Regions from separate parts of the Bacillus sp. T-10(2022) genome, predicted to be linked through region 3. Evidence: riboswitches for the same ligand, from Rfam matches in the RefSeq annotation. Region 3 holds a riboswitch; each other region holds the start of a gene.
What was found. Region 3 has a riboswitch for S-adenosylmethionine ahead of mmuP (S-methylmethionine permease). Riboswitches for the same ligand answer to the same signal wherever they lie in the genome.
Positions count from the first base shown of each region.

Region 1: another riboswitch for S-adenosylmethionine. It lies ahead of OSJ91_RS25715 (methionine ABC transporter ATP-binding protein); the one in region 3 lies ahead of mmuP (S-methylmethionine permease).
Region 2: another riboswitch for S-adenosylmethionine. It lies ahead of OSJ91_RS06230 (methionine biosynthesis PLP-dependent protein); the one in region 3 lies ahead of mmuP (S-methylmethionine permease).

Region 1 covers NZ_CP113518.1:5,178,702-5,184,735, reverse strand. Annotated here, with positions in the region: gene OSJ91_RS25720 (O-acetylhomoserine aminocarboxypropyltransferase/cysteine synthase family protein) at 1-1,075, shown strand, start outside; SAM riboswitch class I at 1,185-1,297, shown strand; gene OSJ91_RS25715 (methionine ABC transporter ATP-binding protein) at 1,452-2,486, shown strand; gene OSJ91_RS25710 (methionine ABC transporter permease) at 2,479-3,147, shown strand; gene OSJ91_RS25705 (MetQ/NlpA family ABC transporter substrate-binding protein) at 3,163-3,999, shown strand; gene OSJ91_RS25700 (YuzK family famiily protein) at 4,804-4,956, shown strand; gene sufC (Fe-S cluster assembly ATPase SufC) at 5,408-6,034, shown strand, end outside.
Region 2 covers NZ_CP113518.1:1,279,807-1,285,840, reverse strand. Annotated here, with positions in the region: gene OSJ91_RS06240 (hypothetical protein) at 21-263, opposite strand; gene fumC (class II fumarate hydratase) at 373-1,755, opposite strand; SAM riboswitch class I at 2,084-2,197, shown strand; gene OSJ91_RS06230 (methionine biosynthesis PLP-dependent protein) at 2,284-3,396, shown strand; gene metC (cystathionine beta-lyase) at 3,393-4,574, shown strand; gene OSJ91_RS06220 (type B 50S ribosomal protein L31) at 4,684-4,932, opposite strand; gene OSJ91_RS06215 (ABC transporter ATP-binding protein) at 5,068-6,034, opposite strand, start outside.
Region 3 covers NZ_CP113518.1:3,148,553-3,154,586, reverse strand. Annotated here, with positions in the region: gene OSJ91_RS15370 (nitroreductase family protein) at 1-71, opposite strand, end outside; gene OSJ91_RS15365 (ring-cleaving dioxygenase) at 317-1,294, shown strand; gene OSJ91_RS15360 (ring-cleaving dioxygenase) at 1,319-2,266, shown strand; gene OSJ91_RS15355 (alpha/beta hydrolase) at 2,266-2,874, shown strand; gene OSJ91_RS15350 (flavin reductase family protein) at 2,892-3,500, shown strand; SAM riboswitch class I at 3,729-3,831, shown strand; gene mmuP (S-methylmethionine permease) at 3,915-5,303, shown strand; gene mmuM (homocysteine S-methyltransferase) at 5,300-6,034, shown strand, end outside.

The DNA of each region.
Region 1 (6,034 bases), 2.0 Mb from region 3:
CGGATTGGCAACAGCAAGCGGAATGGCGGCCATTTCACTTTCAATCCTGAATATTGCCGCTGCTGGAGATGAGATTGTTTCAGCCTCTACATTATATGGCGGTACGTATAACCTTTTTGAAAATACTCTTCCTAAATATGGGATCAAAGTGAAGTTCGTTTCTCCCGATGACCCTGAAAATTTCAAAAGGGCGATAACGCCAAGAACTAAAGCCATTTTTGCTGAAACGATCGGAAATCCAAGTTTGAGGGTGCTTGATATTGAAGCGGTAGCGAAAATCGCCCATGATGCCGGAATACCTTTGATCATTGATAATACCTTCGCGACACCATATCTATGCAGACCAATTGATTTTGGAGCGGATATTGTCATCCATTCCGCTACAAAATGGCTTCTGGGAAATGGAACCACGCTGGGCGGTGTCATCGTGGATGGAGGGAAATTCGATTGGAACTCGCCAAATTATCCTGGCTTCACGGAGCCTGACCCAAGCTACGACAATCTGGTATACGCCGAGGCAGTTGGACCTGCTGCATTCATAACGAAAGCCCGAGTGCAGTTACTTCGTGATTTAGGCCCTGCGCTAAGTGCCCAAAGTGCATTCCAGTTTACGCTTGGGCTTGAAACACTGCATGTAAGGATGAAAGAGCATCTGTCAAACACCAAGTCTGTCATTAAATATTTAAAAAACCACCCTGCCGTGACTTGGGTTTCACATCCTGGTGATGAGGATCATCCCGATAAAGCCCTTGCGGATAAATATTTGCCTAAGGGAGCTGGATCTGTCGTGACTTTTGGAATACAAGGTAATCGCGAAGCTGGCGCAAAGCTTATCAATTCGGTGGAATTATGGTCCCATGTAGCGAATGTGGGGGATGCGAAGAGCTTGATCATCCATCCAGCAAGTACGACCCATCAACAATTGAATGAGGCGGGTCTTGCGAAAGCGGGTGTGAGTGCTGATCAAGTCCGTTTATCCATTGGGATTGAAAATGTAGACGATTTAATAGAAGATTTGGAGCAGGCAATTGAAAAAGCGACGAATATCGTCTCCTTGACATCCAAAACGGTTTAAGTAAAGTTTCTGTGTACTAGAAATAATATACATTGCGCTCCTTTTTTATCTATGATAAAATTTCACCATACTAAAGAACTTAATGATGTACAAATATTCTATATATTAGCTCTTATCAAGAGAGGTGGAGGGATGTGCCCGATGAAACCCGGCAACCGACAAGGAGATTTCCTTGGAAAGGTGCCAATTCACACAAAGTTTAATCACTTTGGAAGATGAGAGGAAGGCCTGTTTCTTCACCTGCCTTTCTGCTCATGCAGAAAGGTTTTTTCTATTTTAATGGGGGAAACCCTTTGCATGATATGAGAAACAGACTAATAATGTAGAGAAATCAACTAAGTTCATAGGTTTTATTGGATAAAAGAGGTGAGGATTAATGATTACATTGACGAAAGTCAGTAAGCTGTTCCGAACAGGAAAAGGAAACAGTGAGACGATCAAGGCTGTAAATAATGTGAATGTTGAAATAAATAAAGGCGAGATTTTCGGTATTATCGGTTACAGTGGAGCGGGGAAAAGTACTTTGATCAGAATGCTCAATGGGTTGGAAACACCTACAGAGGGATCCGTTGTGGTGGCTGAGAAGGAAATTTCAAAAATTAAAGGCGCTCAGCTCCGTAAGGCCCGTCAAGAAATCAGCATGATTTTCCAACATTTCAATCTATTATGGTCAAGGACCGTTCAGGAGAATATATCTTTCCCATTGGAAATTGCAGGAGTTTCTAAACCTGAACGAACCAAGCGTGTGAACGAATTGATCAAGTTAGTCGGACTGGAAGGCAGGGAAAAGGCCTATCCTTCACAATTAAGCGGAGGGCAAAAGCAAAGGGTGGGAATAGCTAGGGCTCTGGCAAATGACCCTAAAGTGCTGCTGTGTGATGAAGCGACTTCTGCCTTGGATCCGCAGACTACCGACTCCATACTCGAATTGCTTGTTGACATCAATCAGCGCCTGGGATTGACGATCGTCTTGATAACACATGAAATGCATGTAATACGTAAAATCTGCCATCGCGTCGCCGTGATGGAAAGCGGGCAGGTTGTTGAACAGGGTCCTGTCCTGGATGTTTTCAAGAATCCTAAAGAACAAATGACGAAGCGTTTCGTGCAACAGGTAACGGAACCGGAAGAAACGAAAGAAACGATGGACCATTTGCTCGAGCGCTATCCTGCAGGCAAAGTGATTCAATTGACCTTTGTAGGTGATCATGCAGAAAGCCCATTGATCACCAAGCTTGTACGTAACTTCGAGTTGGATGTCAATATCGTTCAAGGTAAGATATCCCAAACAAGAAGCGGTTCATATGGAACATTGTTTATCCATCTTGATGGCAAAGAGGATGAAATGCTCCGCGCAATAGAATTCATTAAAGCACAGCAGGTAGGCGTGGAGGTGATTACTCATGCTTGAAGAATTATTGCCGAATGTTGATTGGGAAGACATTATTGAAGCTACGAGGGAAACGCTTTACATGACAAGCGTCTCTGTAGTGGCAACCTTTTTTATAGGCATAATATTAGGATTGATCCTGTTCCTGACGGGGAAGGGTAATATGTGGGAAAACCGGGCAGTCAACGGGGTCATGAGTGCTGTCGTCAATATATTCCGTTCCATTCCATTTCTTATTTTGATCGTGCTGCTCATTCCTTTCACTAAAGCGCTTGTCGGTTCCATGATCGGAGAGAACGCTGCACTGCCGGCACTTATTATCGGTGCGGCACCATTTTATGCGCGTATGGTTGAAATCGGCCTTCGTGAAATCGATAAAGGTGTAATTGAAGCCGCTAAATCGATGGGGGCAAAAACGAGCACGATCATTTGGAAGGTCCTTCTTCCAGAGTCGATGCCTGCCCTTATTTCCGGGATTACGGTAACATCGATTGCATTGGTTGGATATACCGCAATGGCCGGGGTCATCGGCGCAGGCGGGCTTGGTAATCTGGCCTATTTGGACGGCTATCAAAGAAATCAAAATGACGTTACGCTTGTAGCGACGATCGTTATTCTAATTATCGTCTTCATAATTCAAATTATTGGAGATGTGATTACATCTAAATTGGACAAAAGATAAAGGGAGATGAAAAGGATGAAAAAGTTTTTAGGATTTGCATTAATTTTAGTGTTATCTATCGCTTTGGCTGCTTGTGGAAGTGAAAAGGATAAAAGCGGCAGTGATACGGAAAAAGAATCGAAGAAAATAGTTGTAGGGGCATCCAATGTTCCTCATGCTGAAATCCTTGAGGAAGCCAAGCCGCTTCTTAAAGAAAAAGGAATCGAATTGGAAATCGAAACATTCCAGGACTATGTTTTACCGAATAAGGCGTTGAATGATAAGGAATTGGATGCTAACTACTTTCAACACATTCCATATTTAGAGGGGCAAATTAAAGAAAATGGATATGACTTCGTTAATGCTGGCGGAATCCATATCGAGCCGATTGCCCTATATTCACAAAAATATAAAAGCATTGATAAACTTCCGGAAGGCGCAACAATCATTATGAGCAGCTCTGTCGCTGATCATGGACGCGCTTTATCCCTTTTGGAAAAGAATGGCCTGATCACTTTGAAAGAAGGGATCGATAAAACGACGGCTACAACGAAAGACATCGTTGAAAATAAGAAAAACCTTAAATTCGATGCCGATTATGAAGCGGCCCTGCTTCCTAAAATTTATGAGAGTGGCGAAGGCGATGCAGTCTTGATCAACTCCAACTATGCGATTGACGCCGGTTTGAATCCGCTTGAAGATTCGATTGCGATTGAAGATTCGGAATCACCATATGTGAATGTCATTGCCGTAAACAAAGGTGACGAAAATAAAGAAGCAATCAAAGCGCTTGTAGAAGTATTGCATTCTAAAGAAATTCAAGATTTCATTCTTGAAGAATACAAAGGTGCAGTTGTACCGGCGGATAAATAATTCAAGAATGGGCGACCTGATTTAATTCAGACCGCAGTTTGTAAACAAAAAGGTTTCGGAATGGTCTCATTCCGAAACCTTTTTGATTTTTATTGGATTTGAAGCAGTTAAAGCGATTTGTACTCACGATAGCCTTCTATATTTGTTGTTGAGTGCCGATAGGCAGAGATAACAACCAAAACGCTCATATTACACATAGCCATGGTTGCGGAATCTGCGTCAACAGCTACAGGTTTTCTAACTTTCTTAATCACATGTTCAATCAGAGGCTCTTAATACGAGTATCATGAGTATTTCCGGGTGTTACTATCGTTACGGTCTGCTGCCGCATAAATGAATAAGCAAGCTGGTTTGTTCGTTTAGCTTTTACATAATGCGTCGCTCATAATTTTTTCCGGACTTAGAGAAGTGAGGCACTTCATTTTGGAAACCTTAGGTGAAAGTGATTCTATCTGATTGTTTAGTCTTAGTGGATTGGAACGGAAGGTATGAGACTCCTGCGGGAAAAGCGAGTCAGGGGAGACCCCGCAGGCGCAAAAGCGCCGAGGAGGCTTCCGGACCGCCCGCGGAAAGCGAGTACCTGAAGTGGAAAGTAACGTTCAAATTTTGAAAACCTAAAAACCTAAAAAACTGTAGACAAACTCATTGATGATCCAGTTTGTTTCAGTCTGCGGCTTAATTTAATTCCTTTCATGTTTAATCAGGAAAGGAAAGGGTATAGAGATAATGAAGGTAAAAAAATGATACACAAATTTGAAAGGATGGTTCACTATCAATACTCTGGATTTAAATGTAACAAGCGAAATGGAAAAGGCGATGCAGTCTTCACATGGGATTGGCTACAGTGAGTACAGTAGAAACTTAGACCTTCGTATCGAGGTTGAGAAAGAACGGGATAGGGAACATGTAAAGTGCAACAAAATGGTCCAGGACCTTCAACGCAAAATTCACGGCTAAGCATATAAAAGAGTTCTTTAAAAGATCGGCCTGTAGAGGTAAAATGGAAAGTGGTCCATAAAATAAGGGTTTCCTTATTGGATATACTTACATAATACCTGACAGTCCGATTTTTTTCTTTTTAAAGCGGAACGTTCTTACCTTGCAATCAAATTCTTTGAACATATATTAATAAGGACGAAGATTTGCCGAATAATAAGATAATTTTAACAAAAGCTAAAATAAGTATGAATATGCAGTAAACAGGCTATATCTGTTAGTATTGTAAGAATAGGACAGGTTTTTAACATGGCCGAAGTGGAAACCCCTATCTATTTAGTTGATTCCAAATTGGATTTGTTATAAAATTGGAATGAGAATAAAGTGAGAATGCTTTTACGTAAATTATAGTAATGAAAGTAATCTTTACTTTCTGGTAATAAAATTGGAATTAGTTCACGGAGGTATTATTATGTCAGCTTCTACATTAACGGTTAAAGATCTTCACGTATCAATTGAAGGCAAAGAGATTTTAAAAGGGGTAAACCTTGAAGTTAAAGGTGGAGAAATCCATGCGATCATGGGACCAAATGGAACTGGTAAATCCACTTTATCATCAGCAATCATGGGTCACCCTAAATATGAGGTAACTAGCGGAAGCATCACATTCGATGGTGAAGATGTTTTGGAGATGGAAGTAGACGAGCGCGCTCGTGTCGGTCTATTCCTAGCTATGCAATATCCAAGTGAAATCAGCGGTGTTACAAACGCAGACTTCTTACGTTCTTCCATTAACGCACGCCGTGAAGAAGGCGATGAAATTTCATTGATGAAATTCATCCGTCAAATGGACAAAAAAATGGAATTCCTTGAAATGGATGAAGATATGGCGCAACGCTATTTGAATGAAGGTTTCTCAGGCGGAGAGAAAAAACGCAACGAGATTCTTCAATTAATGATGATCCAACCTAAAATTGCAATCTTGGATGAGATTGATTCAGGTCTAGATATCGATGCACTTAAAGTCGTTTCAAAAGGAATCAACGAAATGCGCGGAGAAGACTTTGGATGCTTGATCATCACTCACTACCAACGTCTA
Region 2 (6,034 bases), 1.9 Mb from region 3:
ATTCAAATAAAACGATAGAATCATTCCTGAACCAATACCACTTCATCATGTCCGCATTCAGGGCATTTCATGAGATGCGGGCATTGGCCTTTTTGAAGGGATTGAGGGTATCCGTCGTTTTCTTTAAGTATGTCGATATCCATATAAGCACTATAATCATCAGCGTAGTCCATGAATTTCCCTTTATCCTCAAGATCACTGCCGCATTCCGGGCATTTCACATGAATTTTTCTCAAACCGTTGCAAAGCGGGCATATAGACATTGTTTTTCCTCCTGTTCCCAATACTTATGATTTCAGTATTTGTCGATTCCATTATTTTAACACATGGAAACACCCTCCCTAATACCAGTGGGAGGGCACTTCTATGCAATTATTTATTAACCATGTTAGCAGGATCGACCCATGCTTTGAATTCATCTTCCGTCAGGAACTCCAATTTCAACGCCGCTTCTTTTAAAGTAGAGTTGTCCTTGAATGCCGTTTTGGCGATCTTGGCTGCTTTTTCATAACCGATATGCGGGTTCAATGCTGTTACCAACATAAGGGAACGTTCTACATTTTCTTTGATTTTATCTCCATTTGCAGTGATGCCCACCGCACAATTGTCGTTGAATGAATGAATGCCTTCCGTCAATAACTTGACCGTTTGCAGGAAGTTATAGATGATGACTGGTTTGAATACATTCAATTCAAAGTTGCCTTGGCTTGCTGCAAAGCCAATTGTAGCATCGTTACCCACGATTTGTGTTGCAATCATGGTAAGCGCTTCACTTTGTGTTGGATTGACTTTACCAGGCATGATGGAGCTGCCCGGCTCGTTTTCCGGAATGGCTATTTCGCCGATTCCGCTTCTTGGACCACTTGCCAGCCATCTGACATCGTTCGCAATTTTCATTAAATCCGCCGCCAATGCTTTCAAAGCACCGTGTGCGTAGACGATTTCGTTATGGCTAGTCAATGCATGGAACTTATTATCAGATGTGACAAAAGGATATCCTGTATCCGCGGCAATTTGTTTGGCAGAAAGTCCCGGGAATTCTTTCTTTGTATTGATTCCGGTTCCTACAGCCGTTCCGCCTAGAGCAAGGTTCAATAATTTTTGGCTGCTTTCCTCAATCATTGCCAAATCTTTATCGAGCATCGCTTTCCAACCGGAAATTTCTTGTCCTAATGTTAATGGTGTAGCATCTTGAAGATGTGTCCGGCCGATTTTCACGACATCCCAAAATTCTTTTTCTTTTGTATCGAATGTATCACGAAGGGCTTTGATGGCAGGAACCAATTTTTCAGCGACTTCCATAAAGGCTGCAATATGCATGGCGGTCGGGAACGTATCATTTGAGCTTTGAGCCTTGTTTACATCATCATTCGGGTGAAGGGTTTCCGATTCACCATTTTCTTTTAACCATTCATTCCCTTTGTTAGCGACCACTTCATTCACGTTCATATTACTTTGCGTGCCGCTTCCAGTTTGCCAAACTACAAGAGGGAAATGTTCTTCAAGTGTACCTTCAAGGATTTCGCCGCAAATCTTGACGATGGCATTCTTTTTAACTTCGGAAAGATCACCAAGATCATGGTTCACCTTTGCCGCAGCTTGTTTAACGTATGCAAATGCACGAACTAATTCAATCGGCATTTTTTCGTTACCGATTTTGAAATTGTTACGGCTTCTCTCAGTTTGTGCTCCCCAATATTTATCAGCAGGAACTTTCACTTCACCCATCGTATCTCGTTCGATTCTGTATTCCATGTGTTCTCCTCCTATGTTTGCACTATTCATTGAAGACCTTTTGCATATGAAATGAATAATGTCGGATTATTCTTTCTCTCCATACATTGTACAAACTTTATTATTTTAAAGCAAAAATATCCCGCTGACCCTTTCCATTTTTTCTGAAAAATCCATGTTCCCTTCATGTTTATATGAAAATTCGGATATTCTTTTTTAATACATAAAGTGTAGGCACCGCTAGGCTTCGATTGACCTGGCCATGAACATCAAAGCATCATCACTACCAAAATGTCCTTGACAGTATTTTGTATATATAGTAAATTCAAAAGAAATTGAATAATCTAAACTCTTATCGAGAGAGGTAGAGGGAATGGCCCGATGACACCTCAGCAACCTTCATTTGTTTCAAACCAATGAAAAGGTGCTAATTCCACAAGTTTGTGAACTTGGAAGATAAGAAGAATGACTCATCCTTACTTAATCAAAGTCTTCTTCTTAAAGAAGACTTTTTTTTATTTTATATAACTCAAAGGAGCAGTGAAAACCATGTATAAAACTGAAACATATCTTGCTCAATTAGGAAATCGCAGCGAAACGGCGACAGGAACAGTCAATCCGCCGGTATACTTTTCAACAGCCTTTCGTCACGAAGGAATTGGCCAATCGACGGGATTCGACTACACAAGGACAGGTAACCCTACACGCCAGCTATTGGAGCGATCCATCGCCGATCTGGAAAAAGGAGACCAAGGTTATGCCTGCAGTTCAGGAATGGCCGCCATCTCAACCATTCTCGCCCTTTTTAAATCCGGGGATGCATGGATTGTCAGCGAAGATCTTTATGGCGGTACATATCGTCTGTTAGAACAAGGTTTTAAAAAATGGGGATTGCAGTGTGACTATGTAAACACTTGTTGTTTGGAGGATATCGAAAAAGCCATCACTCCTCACACGAAAGCCATCTTCATCGAAACTCCCACTAACCCCCTTATGCAGCAAACGGACATTAGCGCCGTTGCCGCATTGGCCAAACGATATAATTTATTGTTAATCGTTGATAACACTTTTTACACGCCTCTTATTCAACAACCCATCCTGCTTGGAGCGGATATTGTGATTCACAGTGCAACCAAGTATCTCGGTGGTCATAATGATGTGCTCGCCGGACTGATCGTGGCTAGCGGCGCTGAATTATGTGATGCACTTGCCTTCCATCATAATGGTACTGGAGCTGTCTTGAGCCCATTTGATTCTTGGCTGTTGATGCGCGGAATGAAAACCCTGGCATTGCGGATGGAGCGTCATGAAAAGAATGCCAAAATACTTGTAGATTACTTATCGGAGCATGATTGTGTCACGGATGTATTGTATCCCGGCAGAGGCGGCATGATTTCTTTCCGCATCATTGATGAAGCGGCTGTTAACCCATTTTTACAATCGCTCTCATTAATTTCCTTTGCAGAAAGCCTTGGAGGGGTTGAAAGCTTCATCACCTATCCTGCCACACAAACACATGCCGATATACCGCTTGAGGTCAGAACGGCAAATGGGGTTTGTAATCGCCTGCTCCGCTTCTCCGTTGGCATCGAGGATAGCGATGATTTGATTGGTGACCTGCAGCAAGCATTCGCACATGTAAAAAGGGAGGCACTACGATGACAGGTCATGATTTTAGCTTTGAAACGAAATTACTTCATAATCAACATAAATTCGATCCGGCAACTGGCGGTGTGAGCGTCCCCATTCAGCATGCATCGACTTTCCATCAATCCGATATCAATCAATTCGGCAAATATGACTACAGCAGAAGCGGGAACCCAACTCGCGAAGCACTTGAAGATATCATTGCCGATCTTGAGGAAGGCACTCACGGCTTTGCCTTTTCATCAGGTATGGCTGCCATTTCAACAGCCTTCCTGCTATTGTCTGCCGGAGACCATATCGTCATTTCCGAAGATGTGTATGGCGGAACGTTCAGGATGGTCACTAGCGTATTGACCCGTTTCAATATTGAGCATACCTTCGTTGACATGACGGACCTTGAAAGCGTCAAAGCGGCCGTTCAGCCAAATACCAAGGCCATATACATCGAAACGCCTTCAAATCCGTTACTTAAAGTGACCGATATTCAAGCTGTATGTGATATCGCAAAAAAAGCCGGTGCCTTAAGTTTTGTTGATAACACATTCTTGACGCCGGCATTGCAAAAACCGCTGAATCTGGGCGCTGATGTTGTCCTTCATAGCGCGACGAAGTTTTTATCCGGACATAGTGATGTGGTAGCTGGGCTTGCGGTCGTGAAAGATCCGGAATTGGCGGCAAGACTCGGTTCGCTCCAAAACTCCTTTGGAGCGGTCCTTGGTGTACAGGATGCCTGGCTTGTAATGAGAGGTTTGAAAACCTTGTCAGTTAGAATGGAACATTCACAAAAAGGGGCAGAAAAGATTGCAGCCTATTTAAAGGAGCAGCCCTTGGTGAAAAAAGTGTATTATCCCGGCCTAGCCGATCATCCACAGCACGCCATCCAGAAAGGCCAGTCACTTGGAGCAGGTGCGGTCCTGTCATTTGAATTGGAAAGTGAGGAAATCTTCCGTTCCTTCGTGAACACTGTCGAGCTCCCTGTTTTTGCGGTAAGCCTGGGAGCGGTCGAATCCATATTATCCTACCCGGCCAAAATGTCCCATGCTGCCATGCCTGCTGATGAAAGGGAAAAGCGAGGCATCACGAACAGCTTGCTCCGCCTCTCTGTCGGACTTGAAAATCCGGACGATATAATCAAGGACTTCGATGCGGCCCTCGTCAATATTGCCAAAGGGGAAGCAATTGCTGCAAAATGATTAAAAGATGGGTGCCTCATATTTTATGGGCACCCTTTTTCCTTTCATCATTAACTCTTTTTCTACCCAGTCATAAAAAAAGGCCATCGATTTCCCGATGGCCTGACTCTCATTTCTTCATATTATATTTATCCAGGAAGCGATCCACCCGTCCGCCTTTTTCAGCAAACTTCTGCTTTCCAGTAAAAAAAGGGTGCGTATCCGAGCTGATTTCCACTTTTAATAATGGATACGTTTGCCCGTCTTCCCAAACGATCGTTTCATTGGAAGTCTTAGTGGAACCTGTCAAAAATTTATACCCACTGTTGGTATCCATGAATACCACTTGTTGATAATCGGGATGAATTTCTTGTTTCACTTTTATCACCTCATCGTCAGTATAGGTATATCTTAAACGTAATGATTACTATTATCAATCATTATGCTTGGGGGTACCAATAGTCGGCACCCTATTTATAGTTTAATCTTGATGAACCACCCTTATTCAATTGTGTCAGCCAGCCATGCCTTTATGCGGACCAGCCTGCAGTTCATACATTTGATAGTACTTCCCTTTTAGTTCCATTAATTCCTCATGTGTACCAAGTTCTGCAATCCGCCCTTTATCCAGTACAAGAATTTGGTCGGCATTTTTTATCGTGGAAAGTCTATGTGCAATGATGAAGGTCGTTCTCCCTTTTTTCAGCACTTCCATTCCCTCCTGGATAATTGCCTCGGTTTCGGTGTCGATGCTTGCTGTCGCTTCATCCAAAATCAATATGGCCGGATTGAATGCAAGAGCACGTGCAAAAGAGATTAGCTGCCGCTGTCCGGAAGACAGCGTTCCGCCTTTTTCGATTACGGGTTCGTCAAGCCCTAAAGGAAGATGCTTCAGCACTTTGTCCCCCCCGACATCTCTTAATGCTTTTTCAACCATTTCCCTTGTGATGCCTTTATGATTCAGACTGATATTGGAGGCGATGGTGCCAGTGAATAAATAGGGATCCTGAAGGACGATTCCCATATGCTCCCTAAGCGTTTGATGGGGGATATCCAATATATTTCTGCCATCGATTTTAATTTGGCCTTCACTGCTGTCATAAAAGCGGAACAATAAATTCATTATGGAACTTTTTCCTGACCCGGTGTGGCCAACTAAAGCGACCGTTTCGCCTTGTTTAGCGGAAAAGGAAATGTCCCTTAGCACATATTCATTATCCTTATAACCAAAAGAAACATTTTCGAATTGAACGTTTCCTTTGTATCTGGATATGTTTTCATCACTGACTGCCAATCCCTGCTCATCCAATAAACTGAATGCCCGCTCCCCTGCAACAAGCGCCTGTTCAAGGTTAGCGAACTGATTGACGATTCCATGAAGCGGATGAAGCAGGCGGCTGATCAAATCAACAATTGCATACATCATCCCTAAGGAAATGGCCGAACTCGCTGTAAGGGAAATCCCGCCGAAATACCAGACG
Region 3 (6,034 bases):
ACAACACGTTCCTTGCTAAGGGAATAATAAGAGCGTCTATCTTCAATTGCGCTAAAAAAATCTTTAGCCATATATCATACCTCCATTCATTATACCGACTTATTTTGACCTGATTTTATTATTTTATGAAAAGTGTATACGGGTGAAATTATTTGAATGAAAATGGTTGACAAATTAATCGCTGTCATTTATCTTTAAATCAAGATATTTTCATTAAAAGTATTATATGTTTGGTTAAATACCTCGAATTCGAGATATTATTTACGGATTATTTCATCTCTGTAAGGGGAGATTTATAAAGATAGGAGTGGTAAGGATGGAATTAAAAGGATTACATCATGTTTCGGCGATTACAGCTAAAGCGGGAAATAACTTTGATTTCTACACAAAAGTCTTAGGGATGCGATTAATCAAAAAAACGGTGAATCAAGATGATGTTCGTGTGTATCACTTATTTTATGGAGATCAAATTGGTTCTCCGGGTACGGAATTGACGTTTTTTGAAATTCCCAATGCTGCCCGCACTCATGAGGGAAACAATAGCATTTCAGAAATTTCTTTAAGGGTTAGAGATGATGAAGCTCTAGGATATTGGAAAAAACGGTTTGTGGAATTCAATGTTGAGCATGATGAAATATCGAGCCGTTTTGAAAGGAAGGTGCTTTCTTTTAAAGATCCTGAAGGGCAGAGGCTACTTCTGGTTTCCGATCAGGATAATAACGGCGTTCAGGGAGGATCACCATGGGGTGGAAGCCCGGTACCGAAAGAGTTTTCCATCCTTGGGTTAGGACCGGTAAGACTTACTGTACCTAATATTGAACAAACAGAAATTGTTCTTTCCGAGGTATTGGGGTTCAGGAAATCAGGCACATATCCTTCTTCAATTAGGGGGCAAAATCCAATTGTCGTTTACGAGACAGGTGAGGGAGGAACAGGAGCGGAACTTCATATTGAAGAAAGGAATGACATTCCTCGGGAAAGGTTGGGGAGGGGTGGAGTACACCATGTTGCCTTTCGGGTGGATAATGAAGAAGAACTTAGAAAATGGATAGAAAAAATTAGTGAATCAAAATTCGTGAACTCTGGATATGTGGACCGCTTTTATTTTCGTTCACTGTATTTTAGGGAGCCGAATGGCATATTATTTGAACTAGCTACTGATGGACCTGGTTTTGCAGTGGATGAAGCAGAGCAGCACCTAGGTGAGAACCTTGCCCTGCCGCCATTTTTAGAATCAAAAAGAAAGGATATTGAATCGAATTTAAAACCACTGAATACAAAATCAACAAATTAATCAACGGGAAAGGAAGTAATCGGCATGCAAAAGCAAAATGCAGGAATACATCATATAACCGCAATTGTAGGCAATCCTCAAGAGAATGTGGATTTTTATGCTGGAGTGCTGGGAATGCGTATGGTGAAGAAAACCGTTAATTTTGATGATCCAGGCACCTATCATTTATATTTCGGAGATGAATCAGGTTCACCGGGCACTATCATCACTTTCTTTCCTTGGCCTGGGGCATACCGAGGGACAATTGGCTCCGGACAAGTGGGGATTACAACATATGCCGTTCCGGAAGGTTCAATGGGCTTCTGGGAAACGCGCTTGGGTAAATTTAATATTGACTTTGAAAAGATCTCACGCTTCGGCGAGGATTATCTGGGATTTCAGGATCCACATGGATTGCAACTTGAACTGGTTGAGCGTAAAGAAGGAAAAAATAGCGAGTGGTCATTCGGCGGTGTACCAGCTGACAAGGCGATCAAGGGATTCGGCGGTGCGGTATTATTGACGTCGAAACCGATCAAAACGATGGAACTATTAGAGGAAGTGATGGGTTTGCAAAAGATGGGGGAAGAGGGTGATTTCATCCGCTTCAAATCCACATCGGACATCGGAAATTTGGTAGATGTTAAAAAAACGGTTTTGCCAAATGGGAAAATCGGAGTGGGAACTGTTCATCATCTTGCATGGCGTGCAAGCGATAATGAAGATCATAAAGAATGGAGGGAGCATATCGCAAACCATGGCTATGGCGTGACACCCTTTACAGACCGCCAATACTTCGATGCCATTTATTTCAGGGAAGATGGAGGCATACTCTTTGAAATTGCCACAGATCCACCTGGCTTTGCTCATGATGAAACGAAGGAAACGATGGGTAGTAAATTAATGCTGCCGCCATGGCTTGAAGAAAAAAGGGAGATCATGGAGAAAACGTTACTGCCGGCAGTGCCGAGAGTACTAGAGGAGGATAAATGATGAAGCATATTTTTCAAAAAGGAAGTAATCCAGATGCACCGTTGCTTTTGCTTTTACATGGCACTGGAGGAACGGAAACGGATCTCTTGCCATTATCGGAAATGGTTTCACCGGGATCATCCGTACTCAGCGTACGGGGAAATGTACTTGAAAACGGAATGCCCCGTTATTTCCGCCGGCTGGCTGAAGGAGTTTTTGATGAAGAAGATTTGATTTTCCGTACGAAGGAGCTTTATGACTTCTTGGAATCAGCGTCCGGACAATATGACTTCGATCGTGACAGAGTGGTGGCATTAGGTTATTCTAATGGTGCAAACATAGCAGCAAGTTTGATGTTCCATTTTGAAGGGGCATTAAAAGGAGCGATTCTTCATCATCCAATGGTGCCTAGACGCGGGATTGCTTTGCCGTCCCTTTCGGATATACCTGTATTCATTGCTGCAGGTAAAAACGATCCGATTTGCCCGGCAGCAGAAACTGATGAACTTAATCAAATTTTACTGCAAGCTGGTGCTGCGGTGGATGTTCACTGGGAAAATTACGGTCATCAGTTAACACGTTCAGAGGTTGATGCAGCAAGTTCATGGTTTCAAAAGAACTTTTTATAAGAATGGGAGGGATGAAGATGATTTCAGTTAATCCTGAAAGTCTTACTGAACGGGAAAATTATAAGTTTTTGACTGGAAGCATCATACCGAGACCAATAGCCCTGGTTACGACACAATCCGAAACCGGTACAATCAATATAGCTCCGTTCAGTTTTTTTAACATAGTCAGTTCCAATCCTCCTATGATTTCCATTTCTGTTCAACGGAAAGAAGGAGTTTCGAAGGACACTGCCCGAAATGCAATTCAAACAGGTGAATTCGTTGTTCATATCACTGATGAAGATAATGTTGCTGATGCAAATCGAACGGCCAAGGAACTCCCGTCTGACGAAAGTGAATTGGGTCTTACCAATTTCACTCAGGCTGTTAGTGAGAAGGTGTCGGTACCAGGATTGCAAGAAGCGAAGGTACGCTTTGAATGCACATTGGAGCATGCGATACCATTGGCAGGTTCCAAGAATAAACCTGGTTGTGATTTATTGATAGGGAAAATAGTCTGCTATCATATAGAGCAGGAGATTTACCATAATGGCCGGATTGACCAGAATGGGCTAAAACCTGTAGCAAGATTAGCGGGTCATACTTATACAAAACTAGGGGAATTAATTGAAATACAACGACCTTAAGGAATAAGAAAGAAAAAATGGCGTCATCTTTTAAGGTGTCGTCATTTTTTTAAAATTATTCCCGGTTAGCATTATCTGCAATTCTAATACTGTAAGCGACTGTTCCAAAAACAAGTTCATATCTATGCCAAAGTTGCGATGATCGTTTGGATTTTAAAGGAAGTCTTTACAAACCGAAACAAAACTTGACAATTTTTGCATAGATTGATAAAGTTATAAAAAAATAATTTCTTATCCAGAGAGGTGGAGGGACTGGCCCTATGAAACCTCAGCAACAGGTCTGCAATGACACTGTGCTAATTCCAGGGGGTGAAACCTTGATAGATAAGACCGTACGTGTTTATTTGTCAGTAACGCACTCTTTTTTAGAGTGCGTTTTCGTTTTTTCTGGATGCAAGATAAAGGAGAGTAAGAATGGAGAACAAAAGGAATCATGATTTTCAAAGGAAAATGCAGGCACGGCATATAATAATGCTATCGCTTGGCGGGGTGATTGGAACAGGTTTATTCTTAAGTTCGGGTTATACGATTCAACAGGCTGGCCCATTCGGCACCATCCTTTCGTATCTGATTGGGGCATTAGTGGTTTATCTAGTCATGCTATGTCTGGGTGAACTGGCAGTACATATGCCCGAGACAGGTGCGTTTCATAGCTACTCAGCTAAATACATAGGTCCTGGGACAGGGTATACAGTAGCCTGGTTGTATTGGCTAACTTGGACTGTTGCACTAGGTTCGGAATTCACGGCTGCAGGATTGTTGATGCAGAGATGGTTTCCATCAATCAATGTCTGGATATGGAGTGCACTATTTGCCATATTGGTCTTGGCATTAAACGCGTGGACCGTTAAATTTTTCGCTGAATCCGAATTCTGGTTTGCGTCTATTAAGGTATTTGCCATTGTAATTTTTATTATTTTGGGAGCAGCGGCAATGCTAGGTTTTATTCCAATAATTCATTCACAATCCGCTCCGTTATTCTCCAATTTTACAAGTGAAGGTTTATTTCCGAATGGTGCTTTTGCCATTCTAATGACGATGCTTGCGGTGAATTTCGCATTCTCTGGAACTGAATTAATCGGAATTGCAGCTGGAGAAACTGTGAATCCAGAAAAAACGATACCAAAGGCAATCCGTATGACATTATGGAGATTGATTATCTTTTTTATAGGAACCATCGTTGTATTATCCGCATTATTGCCTATTTCGGATGCAAGCGTATTAGAAAGCCCCTTTGTGGCAGTTCTTGAACGAATTGGTGTGCCATATGCAGCGGATATTATGAACTTTGTTATATTAACTGCGATTTTGTCTGCTGCAAACTCAGGACTGTATGCGTCATCCAGAATGCTTTGGTCACTTGCAGATAAGGAAACTATATCCCCAATATTTGCAAAATTGACAAAACGGGGAGTTCCGTTAAATGCAGTCCTTTTCAGTATGTTGGGCAGCTGCTTAGCCCTGTTTTCGAGTATTATTGCACCGGATACTGTTTACATAGTGCTTGTATCCATTTCTGGACTAGCCGTGGTTGTAGTTTGGATGAGTATTAGCATGTCACAATTTCTATTTCGCAGGCGATATATAAACGAAGGAAATTCAGTAAATGACTTAGCTTATCGAACGCCATTATATCCACTCGTACCAATCGTTTCTTTTATGCTATGCCTGGCTTCTTGCATAGGAATTGCATTTGATCCTACACAACGAATTGCACTTTATTGTGGCATTCCATTTATTTTGTTTTGCTATGGAAGTTATTATCTGACACAAAACCATAAAGAAAAGAGGAGTAGATCATGAACAATAAAACTAACCCAATTGACGCTATTTTACGAGATCATTCAGTCATGATTTTGGACGGAGCTTTAGCTACAGAGCTAGAGAGGCATGGATGTGATTTGGACGACCCGCTCTGGTCTGCACGTGTATTACTTGAAAATCCAGAAGTGATTTATCAAGTGCATTCTGACTATTTTCGTGCTGGAACGGATTGTGCGATTACGGCTAGCTACCAAGCCACTGTTGAAGGTTTCGCCCTCCGCGGAATACAAGAAAAAGAGGCTTTGGAGCTAATCCGGAAAACGGTTTTACTCGCAAGAAAAGCAAGAGATGATTTTTGGAAGGAAGAAAATCAAACGCTTAGGCCTAAGCCAATGGTTGCTGCATCTGTTGGCCCTTATGGGGCTTATCTTGCAGATGGTTCGGAGTATATAGGAAACTATGGTGTATCGGATGAAACTTTAACGGCATTTCATCGCTCACGGATATCAGCGTTGATTGAAGCAGGAGCTGACCTTTTAGCATTTGAAACGATTCCTTCCCTGCAAGAAGCAAAAGTATTATATTCATTATTGAAGGATTATCCAGAAGTTTATGCTTGGCTATCCTTTTCATTGAAAAATGAAAAAGCGATAAGTGACGGTACATCACTCGAGGTGTGTACAAGATTGTTTGGGGACAGTGAGCAAATTGCAGCAATCGGCATCAACTGTGCGCCAGTATCATGTATCACGGAAGCCATCCAGGTGTTG